2 linked regions of the Gimesia maris genome follow. Each later gene encodes a partner of the first gene's protein in a complex. Links are inferred from orthologs where the notes say so. Each region holds a gene or a part of one and is shown in the gene's direction. Other genes may lie near its edges.

Region 1 (8,525 bases):
AAGTCATACATTTCTGAAGTGGCACCATGCTCTGCCATATTCAGACCCAGCTTTTCTTCATCTTTGGTTGCACGCAGTCGAACAAAATGACTGATGATCCGTAAAGTGACCCAGCAGAAAGAAAAACACCAGATGAAGCAGACGCCACATCCCAGTAACTGGATCAGAAACTGTTCCCATCGGGAATGTGACAGGAGCTCGGCGGGAATAAACAATGCGACCGCCAGAGTACCCCAGACACCCGCAAAACCGTGCACGGGAATCACGCCGATCGTATCGTCGAGCTGGAAACGCTCCAGAACCCAGACACCCGCTTCCATGACGATCGCTGCGATAATTCCAATCACCACAGCAGCTGCAGGCGAGACCGCATCACAACTGGCGCTGCTGGCGACTAGGCCTGCCAGCAGACCATTCAGTATGTTTTCGATTTCGATCTGTTTCTTCTGATAGAATTGCCACACCAGCATTGTGATGGCACCACAGGCAGACGCCAGAAAAGTATTAATAAAGATTTGCGGTACATGCGATGTAAAACCAAACTCACTTCCGCCGTTAAATCCAAACCAGCCCATCCAGAGGATAAAGACACCCGTTGTCGCGAGGGTCAGATTGTGCCCCTTCAATTTTTTTGAACCGGATTGTTTATCGAATTTTCCAATTCGAGGTCCGATAATCATGATCGATGCCAGCGCTGCCCATGCTCCCAGTGAATGGACGACTGTCGAACCACTGAAATCCCGGAATCCCAAAGACTCCAGCCAGCCGGGCGCTTTTCCGGTGAAATGACTGGTCCAGGCCCAGTGTCCAAACACGGGATAGATGATCCCGCCCAGCACGATTGAGAGAATCAGATAAGCGGTAAAGCGCATCCGTTCGGCTGAGGCGCCGGAAGCGATGGTGGCGGCAGTCACACACAGCATCAGTTGAAACAGGAAAAACGCGGATAGAAATATATCGGAACCGGAATTCGTGAACGGGAAATGAGTGGTGCCGATTAACCCACCCGTTGTCGTACCAAACATCAGGCCAAATCCGAATATCCAATACAGGATCCCCACAATACTGACGTCGACGACATTTTTTATGGCGACGTGAATACTGTTTTTAGAGCGGGAAAGACCAGATTCCAGACAACAGAAACCAGCCTGCATAAACAGGACAAATAGACTGCAGACCAAAATCCAGAGAATGTCAATTTGTTGATGAAGTTCCATGATTTCGACTCATGTATCTGGCGAAGTAGTTAATCACAAGCTTCCCGAAATTCCAGACGTGCTCTCATACACTGTCTCAAGGAAGTGTTTCAGTTTTCAGAAATAAAACAGATCGCTGTTTCATTCACAAAAAGCTTATGTTTTTTTTTGTCAACATGTGCCTTAGATCAACATTATTGCAGTACCTGTTCATTCTGCGGTCTGATTTGCGTGAAATCCCTTAATACATAAGGAGGGGAACGTTTTAACCTGTATAGATGAACGAAATTGAGGAATTAAATACCTCCTTAAGTAAAAGCGTTTTCTATATAGCCACTTAGAGAAATTCAAAGCGTTTATTTCAGTCTGTTATTAACGGCTTAAAACATCAATTCGGTTTAATTGTTCTGACAGGAACCACTCAAAGGAAAAAAAACCGCAGCTCACTGCACTGGATGCTAAATGTAATTCGGGCCCGAAATACTTACCGTACAAAAGTGTCTGATTTGGAGTTGATGGCTTGAAAGTCATCCGGATGTTTCCGTAAAGCATGGTAGATATCGGAGTGGTTCCCGTTCTCTGACGTTTCAAAGCCGGTTCTGGTACTTTCTGGTCTGCCTTGCTTGATTATTTTGCTGTGCTTGTTAACGTTGGGAAGATTTGCGCAGATAAAGGTCTCCGAGCCAGAGTATAGTGTACATTAGCTGTGAAAGTGATCCGAGAAAGTGCCCAGACGAGACGACATTCGTAAGATTTTAATCATTGGCTCCGGTCCGATTGTGATCGGTCAGGCGTGTGAATTTGACTATTCTGGAACCCAGGCCTGTAAGGCACTGCGGGAAGATGGTTATGAAGTCGTGCTGGTAAACTCCAATCCGGCTACGATTATGACCGATCCGGAAACAGCACATCGAACTTATATCGAACCGATCACCTGGCAGTATATTCAGAAAGTCATCGAGATCGAAAAACCCGATGCCCTGCTGCCGACGCTCGGCGGTCAGACCGGCTTGAACGCTGCGATGGATCTTGCCCGTCGCGGCATCCTTGACCAGCTGGGCGTGGAACTCATCGGTGCCAAAGAAGCGGTCATCGCCAAAGCAGAAAGCCGTGACCAGTTTAAAGAAGCGATGACCAAAATCGGGCTCGACTGTCCCCGCAGTGCTGTCGTACACAACATGGAGGAAGCCAATGCGGCAGTGAAGGACATCGGACTGCCGATCATTATTCGTGCCAGCTATACCCTCGGGGGAACTGGTGGCGGCGTGGCTTACAACCGCGAAGAGTTTGTAGAGAAAGTCCGCAGCGGTCTGGCCCTCTCTCCCGTCAATGAAGTCCTGCTGGAAGAATCTATTCTCGGCTGGAAAGAATACGAGATGGAAGTCATGCGCGATCAGGCCGATAACGTGGTCATCATCTGCGCTATCGAAAACTTCGATCCGATGGGCGTACACACCGGTGATTCCATCACCGTCGCGCCGGCACAGACACTCACCGATAAAGAATACCAGCGGATGCGCGATGCCACTATCGCCTGTATGCGTGAGATCGGCGTCGAAACCGGTGGCTCTAACGTTCAGTTCGCCGTCAATCCCGATACGGGCCGCATGACGATCATCGAAATGAATCCCCGCGTCAGTCGCTCCAGTGCCCTGGCTTCCAAAGCGACCGGATTCCCGATTGCAAAAATCGCCGCGAAGCTGGCCGTCGGTTATCGACTCGATGAAATCCGAAACGACATCACCCGCGAAACGTTTGCCTGTTTTGAACCAACTATCGACTACGTCGTCACCAAAATTCCCCGCTGGACATTCGAAAAATTCCCAGATGCCGACCCGGTTCTGACCGTGCAGATGAAATCCGTCGGCGAAACCATGTCTATCGGCCGTACTTTCAAAGAGTCTCTGCAGAAAGCGCTGCGAGGCCTGGAAATTGGTCACTTCGGACTGGGTGGCGGTAAGAAGGATCTCTGGGGAACTGCCAAACAGCCTTCCAAGGATACGATCCAGTCCAAACTTTCGGTTCCCAATGAAGAGCGGATTTTCTACGTTCGCTATGCATTCAAGCAGGGAATGACAACGGAGCAGATTCACGAACTGAGTGATATTGATCCCTGGTTCCTCAATCACATCAGACAACTGGTTGAACTGGAAGATCAGATCCGCTCACGTTCCCGCCTGGAAGATATGGACTACACCGCCATGAAACAGGCCAAGCAGTCCGGCTACTCCGATAAACAGCTGGCTTTCTGGCTCGACTCGACCGAAATGGATGTCCGCCAGTATCGCAAAGGGCTCGGCATTGAGGCGACGTTCAAACAGGTCGATACCTGTGCCGCCGAATTCGAAGCCTTTACACCATACTTCTATTCGACCTACGAACAGGAAGACGAAACGCCGGGCAATCCCGATCACAAACGCCGCATCATGATTCTGGGCGGCGGACCGAACCGCATCGGGCAGGGGATTGAATTCGATTACTGTTGCTGTCAGGCTTCCTTCGCGCTGCAGGAACTGGGCATCGAAAGCATCATGGTCAACTCGAATCCCGAAACCGTTTCGACTGACTATGACACTTCGGACCATCTGTTCTTCGAACCATTGACCACCGAAGACGTCCTCAATATCTGCGACCGCATGAAACCCGATGGCGTGATCGTGCAATTTGGCGGACAGACGCCGCTCAACCTGGCGCGTGGTCTGGAAGCCGCCGGCGTCAACATTATCGGTACCAGTCCTGAAATGATCGACGCGGCCGAAGACCGGGAACGCTTTCAGGCGATTCTCGAAAAGCTCGAACTGCATCAGCCTCCGAACGGCATCGCCACGGATACCGAAAGCGCACGCAACGTCGCCAGCAAAATCGGTTATCCCATCCTCGTACGTCCCAGCTACGTGCTCGGCGGACGCGCGATGGAAATCTGCTACGATGAAGAATCCCTAGTACGCTACATGAACGAAGCCGTCAATGCGTCTCCCGATCATCCGGTACTCGTCGATCGCTTCCTGGAAGATGCCATCGAAGTTGACGTCGACGCCATCTCAGACGGGATTACGACGCTGGTCGGTGGCGTAATGGAACACATCGAAGAGGCCGGCGTTCATTCTGGTGACTCTGCCTGTGTGCTTCCGCCGCACTCGCTCCCCGAGTCGGTCATCAATGAAATCAAACGCGCGACACACGCCCTGGCACGCGAACTCAAAGTCAAAGGGCTGATGAATATCCAGTTCGCCGTCAAGCAGACTGACGATGAGTACAAAGTCTACATCCTGGAAGTGAATCCCCGTGCCAGCCGAACTTCTCCCTTTGTTTCCAAAGCGACAGGAATTTCCCTGCCCCGCATCGCCGCTAAAGTGATGGCAGGCGTCTCGCTGCTCGAACAGGAAATCACACGCGAGCCTGAACCGAAACATACGTCCGTCAAAGAAAGTGTATTCCCGTTCTCCCGCTTTCTTGGCGTTGATATTATCCTCGGCCCTGAAATGCGTTCGACGGGCGAAGTCATGGGCATCTCAGACGGCTTCGCGATGGCATTTGCCAAAAGTCAGCTCGCTGCCAGTACCAGCCTGCCTTCCGAGGGCACCGTCTTCATCAGTATGGCTGATGTCTACAAAGACATGATCATCGAACCGGCAAGACGGTTGATCGAACTGGGATTCAAAATTGTTTCGACCTCCGGGACCGCACGTGTCCTCAAAGAAGCAGGCCTCGAAGTGGCCACCATCAAGAAGCTGAAAGAAGGACGTCCCAACCTGCTGGACATGATGGCGAACCAGGAAGTCCAGTTCATCTTCAATACGCCCAGCGGTAAAGGTTCTCGAACCGACGAAGGTAAAATCCGTTCGGCTTCGGTCTCGTACGGCGTGACCTGTGTGACCACCATCCCCGGCTGTCTCGCGGTTGTCAAAGCGCTCGAAGCACTCGCCGAAGATGCAACTCCCCAGGTTCGTGCCCTGCAGGACTGGATGGCAGACATGTGATTCACGAGGTTCAGGGAATGTCCTTCTCAGGATGTTCCCTGAATTTCCACCAGATGAGGGCAGACCCGATTTACCGGTTCCGTCGTTTCCGTGCTGCATAACTGTCGCGACGTTTCTCGGCATGAAACACAAAGTAACCGTCAATCTCGTGCACTTCGGTTCCGCCGAAAATGCTGGTCAGTTTCTTCTGGTACCACAGCCGTCGACGAGTCACCATCACCAGCTTTCCGCCGATCTTCAGACGATTGAAGCCCTTCATGATGAAATTCTTGGCGACGGAAAAATCCTCATGGTAAGGCGGGTTGGACAGAATCCACTCGAAGTCGGTCTCCTGATGGTCGCGAAAACCATCGCTCTGTAAAACGGTCACTCCCGCAGCCGCATTACGTTCCGCATTTTTTTTTGAGATGCGAACTGCGTCTGCATCAACGTCGGTCATCACAACATTTTCAGCACCAACGATCTTCGCTGCCAAAATTCCCACCACGCCACATCCACAGCCCAGGTCCAGCACTCGCTCGCCCGGCGCAAACGTCACCGTCGAGAGCATCGCTTCCGTACCCCGATCCAGGCCTCTGGGGGAGAACAGTTCGGGCGTTGTTTCAAAGCTGAACTGCTGATTATGAGAGGTAATGGAAAAGCTCATGTAGATTCGATAAGTCTGGTGATTGACAGGGTTTTCTGTTAAGAATCCAGATTCGCAGGGATTCGATGATTGTCTGGACTCACTGTGAAGATTACGTTATGACCTGTATCTTCAAGGGAACCATACACTTCCGGCAAGAGATTATCCACGGCAAGAATCAGTTTTCCTGTCAGACAGGTTTAATTTCACCCGCTGATATCTGAGTGCTCAAGGATCTGGCGAATGGGAAAAGTCAAGCAGTCACATTTTAAGCCCGGCTTAACCACCTGGATTCTGACGAGTCTGGTGCTGGGGATAATGTGTGGACTCTTTTTTGGTGACTTATGTTCGCCACTCAAAGCGGTCGGCGATGTCTTTATCGGTCTGCTGCAGATGACGGTTTTGCCTTACATCACGCTTTCACTGATTTTAAATCTGGGCCGCATCTCAATCCGACAGACTCGCAACATGGCGTTGACTGTCATCGTGCTGCTGCTGATTCTCTGGTGTATCGGCTTGTTTAGTGTCTGCCTGATGTCGCTTTCCTTTCCCTTCTGGCAGAAAGGCGCATTCTTCAGTACCAGTATCATTGATGGGCCGAAGACCGAAAGCCTCTACGACCTGTTCATCCCCTCGAATCCCTTTTTCTCACTCGCCAATAACGCGGTCCCTGCGGTCGTACTGTTTTCCATCGGCATGGGCATCGCCATCAGTGGCATTCCCAAACGCGAACGCCTGCTGGAACCGTTGTCCGTCGCCGTCAACGCCTTGATGCGGCTCAATCGTATGATCGTCCACGTTTCGCCCATCGGAATATTTGCCATCGTCTCCTATGCCATGGGCACGCTCCCCTTTGAAAAATTTGGACTGCTCCAGGCGTATCTGATTACCTTCTCCGCTGCCACACTCCTGCTGGCGATCGGCATTCTTCCGATGCTGATTTCTGTCTGCACCCCGGTCCGTTACTGGGATGCCCTCAAAGTTTCGCAGACCGCGGTTATTGCATCGTTTGTACTGGGCAGTACCTTCGCCGTTCTGCCTCTCATTGTTGAAGCGGCCCGTGAAATTCTGGATCGCTATCACCTGGAGAAAAAAGATACCGGCGGTTCACCCGATGTCCTGATTCCGCTTGTCTTTCCCTTCCCCGATCTCGGACGCATCGTCGGGTTGATCTTCATTCCTTTTTCTGCCTGGTTTTATGGTACCAGTATGTTGCCCGAAGAATATCCCCGCTTCCTTTCGCTGGGCATGGCCGGTTCCTTTGCGAAACCAGCGGTCACCATTCCCTGGCTGCTTGACCTGATGCACATCCCGCACGATATCTTTCAGCTTTATCTGGCGGTCGGCATTTACACCACTCGTCTGGGGGATGCCCTGCGTTCAGTTTACCTGTTTTCCTTCGCGATCCTCGCCGCTGCTTCGCTTTCCGGCACGCTTAAAATTCAGTGGAAACGTTTCATCTCCTGGTCGCTGTTTTCATTGTGTGTCGCGGGTGTCGTCATTGCCAGCATTCATGCGGTACTCAACTACACTTTCAAGGATGTCTACCAGTCCAAAGCACTGATCGCCGATCGTCAACTGCTCTTTCCCGGCGTTAAAGAGATCGTACTGGAAGAATCCGCTTCCAACCCCGATCCTATTCAGTCCGGCGAAACCCGCATCGATCGCATCCGCCGTCGCGGGACCATTCGGCTGGGCTTCGACGCCAAGCGGCTTCCCTTTTCCTACTTCAATGATCGCGGACAACTGGTCGGCCTCGACATCGATATGGCCCATCGACTGGCACTCGACCTGGGAGTTGATATCGAATTCGTTCCCTTTACCCCGCAAACACTGGTCAGTCAGCTGAATCAGGATCATTTCGATCTGGCCATGTCCGGTCTGGAAGGCACCATCGAACGGGCCACCGCGTTCCCCGTTGCCGATTCTTACATGGATGTGACGCTGGCACTGGTCCTGCCTGACTTCCGCAAAGTCGATTTCCTGGAGTTCGACAAATTACGCCATTCCGCCGATCTGAAAATCGCGGTCGTCGCCAACAGTTTCTACGACGAAAAAGCCCACGAGTTCTTTCCCAATGCGAGCTTTGTTTCCATCAACTCGGAAGAAGATTTCTTTGAAGGCAATGCCTCTCACGCCGATCTGCTGGTGACCAGTGCTGAAACAGGTGCCGCCTGGACGCTGCTGTATCCGAAATTTTCGGTGATCAATCCCTTCAAGAAAAATATTCGCGTCCCCATGTATTACCTGGGCGCTCACGACATCGAATTTGAAGAATTCATGGAAGTCTGGCTCGAACTCAAAAAGAAAGAAGGCGTCTTCGACACGCTCTACAAATACTGGATTCTCGGCGAAACCATCAACCCCGCCCCCCCACGCTGGTCCATCATCCGCAACGTCCTGCACTGGGTGGATTAACGAGAAATGAAATAGAGCCGTTCACAGCGGCGAACGCAAACAGATGGGTAGGCCCGAATGCAATTCGGGCCGAGCGCAGCGAGCAGGAAACTGTCAGAGAAAACGTGGTAAAAGTGTAACCCTGCGAATTTTAATCTCCGCTTCGTCTTGTTCGAGTCATTTCGTGTTTTTCGTGGTAGAAAAATTTGTCACGACGGTTCAATTTCTGCTACACTGCATCGACGAATGTATCTGTTTCTTTCTCATGAAAAAATTCAGCGCGGAGTGAAATATGGCCGATCGTCTGTCATTCACAATACTACTGCT
Region 2 (7,705 bases), 5.7 Mb from region 1 along the record:
CGCATCGCTACCGGCTTCTGGAATCCCTTCCATCTCTGCTTCGATGTCAACGGTCGCATGTTTGTCGGCGATAATGATCCCGGGAACCGACCTCCCTGCCGCCTGCTAACAATCGTGCGGGGTGGCGACTATGGTTATCGACGCCGGACACTCGAACCCTTTATCGCCGTCAACGCAGAAACGCCCGGCACACTGCCGATGACCTCGTCTACTGGCGAATCTCCCACCGGACTGATCATCTACGAATCGGATCAGTTGCCCGCCGACTATCGCGGCGACCTGCTGGTTGCCAGTTGGGGAGAACATCGTATAGACCGCTACCACCTCACTCCGGACGGAGCCGCTTTTAAAGCAACGACTCAGCCCGTTATCGCCGGCGAAGAACATTTTCGGCCCGCCGGGATCGCTGCAGGTCCTGATGGCAGTCTATATGTCGGCGACTGGGCAGATCGTTCCTATCCCCTCCACGGCAAAGGTCGCGTCTGGCGCATCTCTGCGGTCAAACCTGGAGAGAAACAGAAAGATAATACAATCACTTCTTCTGACTGGCAGACCCGTAATGCCGCTGCCAGGCATCTACTCACACAGGGAGAGGTTGGAATCACCGCATTAAAAGCCGCTCTCAAAAATGAAGATCCCCGCGTTCGTGCTGTCGCCTTGAATACCCTGGTCAGTGTCGACAAACTCTCTACCGAACAGGCCACCTCAATCCTGCAGGACAAACAGTCCGGCCTACGGGAACAGGCGGTGACGATCCTGCCTGAGAAGCTGATTGAATTAACGAAAATCGCTCAGGAAGATCCCTCGCCTGCTGTTCAGGCAGCGGCGTTAAGACGAATTTCTGATAAGTCAGCGCTGCCGCTGATATTTCAAAGGCTTGCTTCTCCCGACAAATTCATGCAGCAGGCTGCGCGGCAGGCTCTCCGCAATACGTTATCCGACGCAGAGCTCGCTGAAAACTTTTCACACGCAGATCCCGCCGTCCGTCTGGGTGTCATTCTGTTGTTAAAAGCAAGCCACGCAAAGCCCTCTACTTCTATACTGCATTTGGCTTTGAATGATGAGAATCCGCAAGTCCGCTTTGCAGCCGTTGAGTGGATCGGCCGCGATGAACTGCATGAATTTCGCGAGACACTGATTGCAGACCTCGCCAGCAAAGCCCCCACTCCAGAACTGCTGAAAGCTTATCTCGCGGCCATCGCTCAACTGGATGGAGTGATGAAAGACTGGACGCGAGGCAAAACCGGCGACTGGTGGGTCAGCAAATCCCAGGCACGCCAGCAGGCAGCACAATTGCTCGAGCTCCCCGAGACATCCCCAGCGGTACTGCAACAGATCCTCTTGTTTCTGCCTGCAAATGATCCCGCCTTGAGCGAAGCGAAACTCACTGAATTCCTGAAATCGGAAGATCCCGGTCTGCAAACCGAAACCGTCCGCACCCTGCGCGAACTCAAATCCGATTCTGTCAGGGAAAAACTGTTACAACTCGCAAACGACGAAGCGACGGATGCCAATCTGCGTGCAGAAGCCCTCATTGGTCTCGACTCTTCTTTCGCAAAAAATATCGAGCCTCTGCTGAAATTAGCACAGAATAAAAACCCAATCGTCAGCAATGAAGCCTTGCGAACCCTGTCCGGCGCTACCTTGACCGGAGTACAACGTACGAGACTTCAACAGCTCGCAGTTGCTGATGCAGACAAAGCGGCTGCCGTGGAAAGGATCTTTACACGACAGCTGAATGAAAAACGCCCCACCAGAGATCAGCTCGCAGCATGGATGCAGACGCTCGCAGGCCCCGCGGACTCCCAGGCCGGCCAGCGGCTCTTTTTTCACCCCAAAGGTCCCGGCTGTTTCCGTTGTCATCAGATCGATGGCCGCGGTCAACAGGTAGGACCAGGACTCATCCGTTCGAACGGTAGAATCGCCCTGAACAGGGAACAGCTGGTCGAAGCGATTATCAATCCCAGCAAAGACATCGATCCAGGATTTCTACCCCTCACGATTGTCACCATCGATGGAAAATCCGCATCTGGCATCTACCACAAGCACAATAACAAAGAACGCTCCATCTACAATTCAAAGGGTAATGTGATCTCATTCAAAATCAGTGAGATTGAAGAGATGGTCCCTTCTAAAACTTCGATCATGCCCAACGGCCTGGCAGACCAGATGACTCTTCAGGAATTCCGGGACCTGATTGCCTATCTGCTGCCGGAAGCAGGTTCGAATCGTTCGTCAGACTGAGTCCCGGTTTAACGGACAGCTCCCCCGTTGACGTTGATTACCTGGCCGGTAATATAAGCCGCCTCATCACTGCAGAGAAAGCGGGCCATCTTCGCGATATCTTCCGGCGTCCCCCAGCATTGCATTGGGGTCTCCCGTTTGACGCGTTCCTGCCAGACGTCACTGGCGTTTTCCCCCCAGGCAGTCAGAATCCACCCCGGTGCGATACAGTTCACGCGTACCTGGGGAGCCAGCGATACTGCCAGGGACCGACTGAAACCCATAATGGCATTCTTACTGGTGGAAAATAATTCTCCACTGGCTCCTTCCATGCCCCGGTCTGACTGATCCCAACCAATATTCAGAATACAGCCACTCCCCTGCTGTTGCATACGTTCTCCCACAGCCCGGGATAATAGTACGGTTCCGCGTACATCCACATCGAGCAGCTTTTCCAGTTTCTGACCATAATCCAGCTTCGCTTCACTGCCGGTTAATAAATCGACCCCGGCATTATTCACCCAGATGTCCAGTTGGCCCCAGGTCTGAAAAGCCTGATTCAGGAAAGATTCATAATTCTCGAGACAGGCAAGATCTGCAGATAATGTCTTCGATTTCCGCCCCAGTTTCTGCAGCTGGCTGGCAACCGTTTCCGCTGCTTCTTTTGATTTCCGATAATGAATCAGCACGTCCGCCCCCGCCTGAGCCAGCTCAATTGCGATCGCTTTTCCGATCCCACTTGAAGAACCGGTGACCAGAACTTTCTTACCGGTGAGATTACAGAACGAAGATACAGACACGTCATAACTCCATATTTAAAAAACACTTAAGCAGACAAATCGCATGTTTTTTCGCGAATAATTAGATAAACTGGATAAATACTAGTTGACGATCGGGTACGGCACTACCATAATTGCCATCGAATTAAGGGAGCGTTCTTGGCGATCATCTGGACCGCAAAGCGACTCCCTCATATCACATCTTTCGCCTGTCTGGCAAATAATACAAGTAGTTGAGTAAGTAATTCAGCTTAGATCTGCGCGCCATGTATTACAGGCGATTTAGGGCCACAATGTTGTAAAGTTGGTATGGCCAGCGATTGGCTGCTTGTTTTTTTGCGATTCATTCCCCCACTTGACTTGTGAGCGGAACGAACAGATTATGCCCCACAGGCCGGTCGTTGAAAACGAACGACGGTTGAAAATGAGCTTTTTTGCATGAATTTAAAAAAGGAAACTAGTAATATGGCCACAAACCTTGTGGATCCGCCCCAAGAAGGAACGACACAGCGTTTTCCCACTCTGCCAGATCATCTTGAAAAGAATCTGGTGAAGGTCTTTAAGTTGCTGTCTGACGAGACACGACTGCGAATTATGCTTTACCTGGCCCAGGAAGAAGAGTTATTCGTAACGGCGCTATGTGAACGCCTCAATCAGAGTCAACCTGCTGTCAGCCACCACCTTGCACTGTTGCGGGATGCGGGACTGATCGAAGCACGACGAGATGGAAAACACAATTTCTATTCCATCTGCCGTGAACACTTCCATTCCATTATGGGAGAACTTTTCAACAGCTTTAATGATCCCGAGGAAAATATCATTCGGATCGATCATTTCACACTGACACAAAATCAGAGCTGATCCCTGTATCAGTCTCAAATCTGAAAAATCCAACGAAGAGACCGACCTTAGACAGTCGGTCTCTTTTTATTTGCGCCCATCTTTGATAGAACATAACAGATTTAACCAGATTTTTTCCATGTCCTGAGATCAGTACAAACAATGCAGAAAACAGCGAAATTAGCCCTTGCCGATGGTAGTGTGTTCACAGGGACGGCCTTTGGTGCAGACGGAGAAGTCCACGGTGAAGTTGTGTTCAACACGAGCATGACCGGTTACCAGGAAATCCTGACTGACCCTTCCTATTGCGGCCAGATCGTCACGATGACCTATCCGCAGATCGGGAATTACGGGATCGTCCCCGAAGATGTCGAATCCGGAGGCATCTCGTTACAGGGTTTCATCGTTCGCGAACTCTGCGAAATCCCCAGCAATTATCGGTCTACACAGACACTGGATGAATACCTCAAAGCGGCCGGCGTCATCGGACTGCAAGGTATCGATACCCGCGCCCTGGTTCGAAAAATCCGCACCAGCGGGGCTATGACCGGCGTGCTTTCAACAACAGATCTCGATGATGAATCGCTCGTTAAAAAAGCCCAAAGCAGCCCGCAACTTGTCGGGCAGGATCTGGTCAGCAAAGTCATCCCTGAAGCGGCGTCTGAATGGAATGAAGCCCTGCATCCACTGGCCCACAGCAGTTCTACTCATTCCTTCTCAGGTAAAAATATCGCGACGCTTTCCGAAGAAGATCTGGCTGCCGAAAGCGCCTACCACATCGTCGCCATTGATTATGGCATGAAGTGGAATATTCCGCGTCACCTGAAACAACTGGGCTGCAAAGTCACGGTACTCCCCGGAAACTGCACCGCAGCGGAAGTCATGGAACTCAATCCTGATGGCGTCTTTCTTTCAAATGGTCCCGGAGACCCGGAACCGCTGACCTATGCCATCGATACCATCCGCGAACTGCTAGGTCAGGTCCCGATTTTCGGCATCTGTCTCGGCCATCAGCTGCTGGGCCTGGCTTGTGGATGCAAGACTTTCAAACTGAAATTCGGTCATCGTGGTGCCAACCAGCCCGTTATCAATCACGCCACCGGCCAGGTCGAAATTACCTCGCAGAACCACGGTTTTGCCATCGACCCTGAAACGAAACCCGACGATGTAGAAATCACTCATATCAATATGAATGACAATACCGTCGCCGGATTACGCCATAAAACTCACCCGGCTTTCAGCGTCCAGTACCATCCCGAAGCCTCCGCCGGCCCGCACGACAGCCATTATCTGTTCCAGCAGTTTTTTGAAAGCATCAGCCAGGCACGCGTTTCTTCCTGATTGCCCCTGTGATTCAAAAGAATCAGGGTTGAAATGATCGCTGAATTTCATTTCAATTCACTTCAATCAGGCGTGGGAGATCCGTTCATCCTCAACTGATCGAGTAGACAAAATACTGAATTTCAAGATTCCGATATACATGACCGACGGGAACAGAATCTGCCCCCGCACTTTTTTACAGACAATTGACAAGATAGAAAGAACCCCACATGGCCCTCGAACGAACTCTGATTCTGATTAAACCCGATGCCATCCAGCGCCGCCTGGCCGGTACGATTCTGACCCGCTTCGAAAACAAGGGACTGAAAATCGTCGGCCTAAAACTGCTGCAGGTTACCAAAGAATTAGCGGCAGAACATTATGCAGAACATGTGGAGAAGCCATTCTATCCTCTGCTCGAAGAATTTATCACCGCCGGTCCTGTCGTCGCAATTGTCGCGGAAGGCCCCGAAGCGATCACCGTCGTCCGCTCGATGATGGGTTCCACCAATGGTCGTGAATCCGCCCCCGGAACCATCCGCGGCGATTATGGCATCAGCCGCCAGATGAATCTGGTGCATGGCAGCGACGGTCCCGAAGCAGCGACCCGCGAAATCAAAATCTACTTCAAGCCTGAAGAGTTGATCGAATACGGCACCGCTTTAGGTGACTGGGTCTGTGCAGACGACGAGAAATAATCTCGGCTCTTCACAAATTTGAAACCATAAAAAAAGGCCATCCTGAATTGGGGATGGCCTTTTTCTTTTTGACTCTCAGTTGAAAGCAGCTTATTTTGCAGCTTCAATCGCACGCTTCATCGCGGTACCCATGTCGGCTGGACTTTCCGCCACGACGACACCGGCTGCTTCCAGAGCGGCAATCTTTTCATCTGCGGTTCCGCTGCCACCACTGATGATCGCGCCTGCGTGTCCCATCCGTTTTCCGGGAGGCGCTGTTTTGCCGGCAATGAAACCAGCCACTGGTTTGGTGACATGTTCCTTGATGTATTCAGCTGCTTCAATTTCAGCCGTTCCACCAATTTCACCAATCAACATGATCGATTCCGTTGCAGGATCGTTTTCGAACAGCTCCAGCAGATCAATAAAGGTCGTCCCGATAATTGGGTCACCACCAATGCCAACCGCAGTACTCTGTCCCAGGCCAATATTACCCAGCTGCCAGGCCGCTTCGTAGGTCAGTGTTCCACTCTTACTGATCAGTCCCACAGAGCCGGGCGTATGAATGTAACCAGGCATGATCCCGATCTTGGCAATCCCCGGAGTAATCACGCCAGGACAGTTCGGGCCAATCAGGCGGCTCTTTTTGCCTTTCAGATATTCCATCACACGGACCATGTCGAAGACGGGCACGCCTTCGGTGATCGCGATGATCAGTTCCATGCCGGCATCGGCGGCTTCCATAATCGCTTCACCACAGAATGGTGGTGGTACGAAGACCAGACTGGTGTTGGCACCGGTCTTTTCAACCGCTTCTTCAACCGTATTGAAAACAGGAAAACCATCAACCTCGGTCCCACCTTTTCCAGGAGTCACTCCGCCCACCAGGGGAGTTCCATATTCGCGACATTGCTGGCTGTGAAACAGCCCCGACTTACCAGTGATCCCCTGGCAAATGACGCGTGTCTTTTCAGTAACTAAAATACTCATAATCTGTCACCCTTGCGGGAAATATGTGTTTGAATGAAGGCAAAGATCGCTTTTTACAAAACAACCACGTCAAATGATCGCGGCCCGCTGATCACTCAACAGGCCGCAGTCGGTCCTATGAACTCAAAGTGGCGACCACTTTCTGGGCGGCATCGGTCAGGTCTGTTGCTGAGATAATATCCCGACCGCTTCCGGCCAGCATCTCGCGAGCCTTATCCACGTTAGTCCCTTCCAGACGCACCACCAGAGGTACTGTGAAACCAACCTTCTCGTAGGCTTCCAGCAGCGCGGTCACAATTGTGTCGCACTTCATGATCCCGCCAAAAATATTGACCAGAACCGCTTTCACGTTATCATCCGCCAGGATGATGCGAAACGCTTCGCTCACCTGGTCGACGTTCGCTCCGCCTCCTACGTCCAGGAAGTTGGCTGGTTCGCCGCCATGATGCTTGATCAGGTCCATCGTGCTCATCGCCAGACCGGCTCCGTTCACGAGACAACCAATATTTCCATCCAGTTTGACGTAACTTAACCCGGCATTGCCCGCGTCTACTTCGGCAGGTTCTTCTTCTGTCAGGTCGCGCAGTTCTTCCAGAGGCTTGTGTCGGAACATCGCGTTTTCGTCAAATGATACCTTGGCATCCAGCGCCACCAGTTCTCCCTCGCCGGTAATCACCAGCGGGTTGATTTCGGTCATGCTGCAATCATTATCGATGAAAAAGCGACTCATCTGGCAGAGGAATTTCTCGGCACTGCGAACAGTTTTTCCTTCCATCCCCAGTTTGAACGCCAGCTTGCGTGCCTGGAAACCGAGCAGACCCGTGTGAATCGAGAAGGGCTCGCTCAGAATTTTTTCCGGGCTCTCTTCTGCCACCA

Evidence for each region.
Region 2: the proteins of carB (region 1) and carA are in contact, whole or in part, in a solved structure (PDB 1KEE), measured with the Escherichia coli proteins. The link is inferred for Gimesia maris from one-to-one orthologs.

Annotation. Positions count from the first base shown.
Region 1 is NZ_CP042910.1:7,415,111-7,423,635, reverse strand. The notes cover bases 1,586-5,376. They hold carB (carbamoyl-phosphate synthase large subunit), read left to right. Parts: upstream 1,586-1,921; coding sequence 1,922-5,176; downstream 5,177-5,376. Other genes in these bases: GmarT_RS27685 (class I SAM-dependent methyltransferase), read right to left, coding at 5,247-5,376. In the rest of the region: amt (ammonium transporter), read right to left, coding at 1-1,217; more of GmarT_RS27685, read right to left, coding at 5,377-5,822; GmarT_RS27680 (cation:dicarboxylate symporter family transporter), read left to right, coding at 6,045-8,219; GmarT_RS27675 (hypothetical protein), read left to right, coding at 8,491-8,525. UniProt on the Escherichia coli protein: Large subunit of the glutamine-dependent carbamoyl phosphate synthetase (CPSase).
Region 2 is NZ_CP042910.1:1,686,243-1,693,947, reverse strand. The notes cover bases 3,123-6,093. They hold carA (glutamine-hydrolyzing carbamoyl-phosphate synthase small subunit), read left to right. Parts: upstream 3,123-4,004; coding sequence 4,005-5,183; downstream 5,184-6,093. Other genes in these bases: sucD (succinate--CoA ligase subunit alpha), read right to left, coding at 5,951-6,093; ndk (nucleoside-diphosphate kinase), read left to right, coding at 5,393-5,860; GmarT_RS06415 (ArsR/SmtB family transcription factor), read left to right, coding at 3,468-3,863. In the rest of the region: GmarT_RS06425 (PVC-type heme-binding CxxCH protein), read left to right, coding at 1-2,244; GmarT_RS06420 (SDR family NAD(P)-dependent oxidoreductase), read right to left, coding at 2,253-3,023; more of sucD, read right to left, coding at 6,094-6,829; sucC (ADP-forming succinate--CoA ligase subunit beta), read right to left, coding at 6,945-7,705. UniProt on the Escherichia coli protein: Small subunit of the glutamine-dependent carbamoyl phosphate synthetase (CPSase).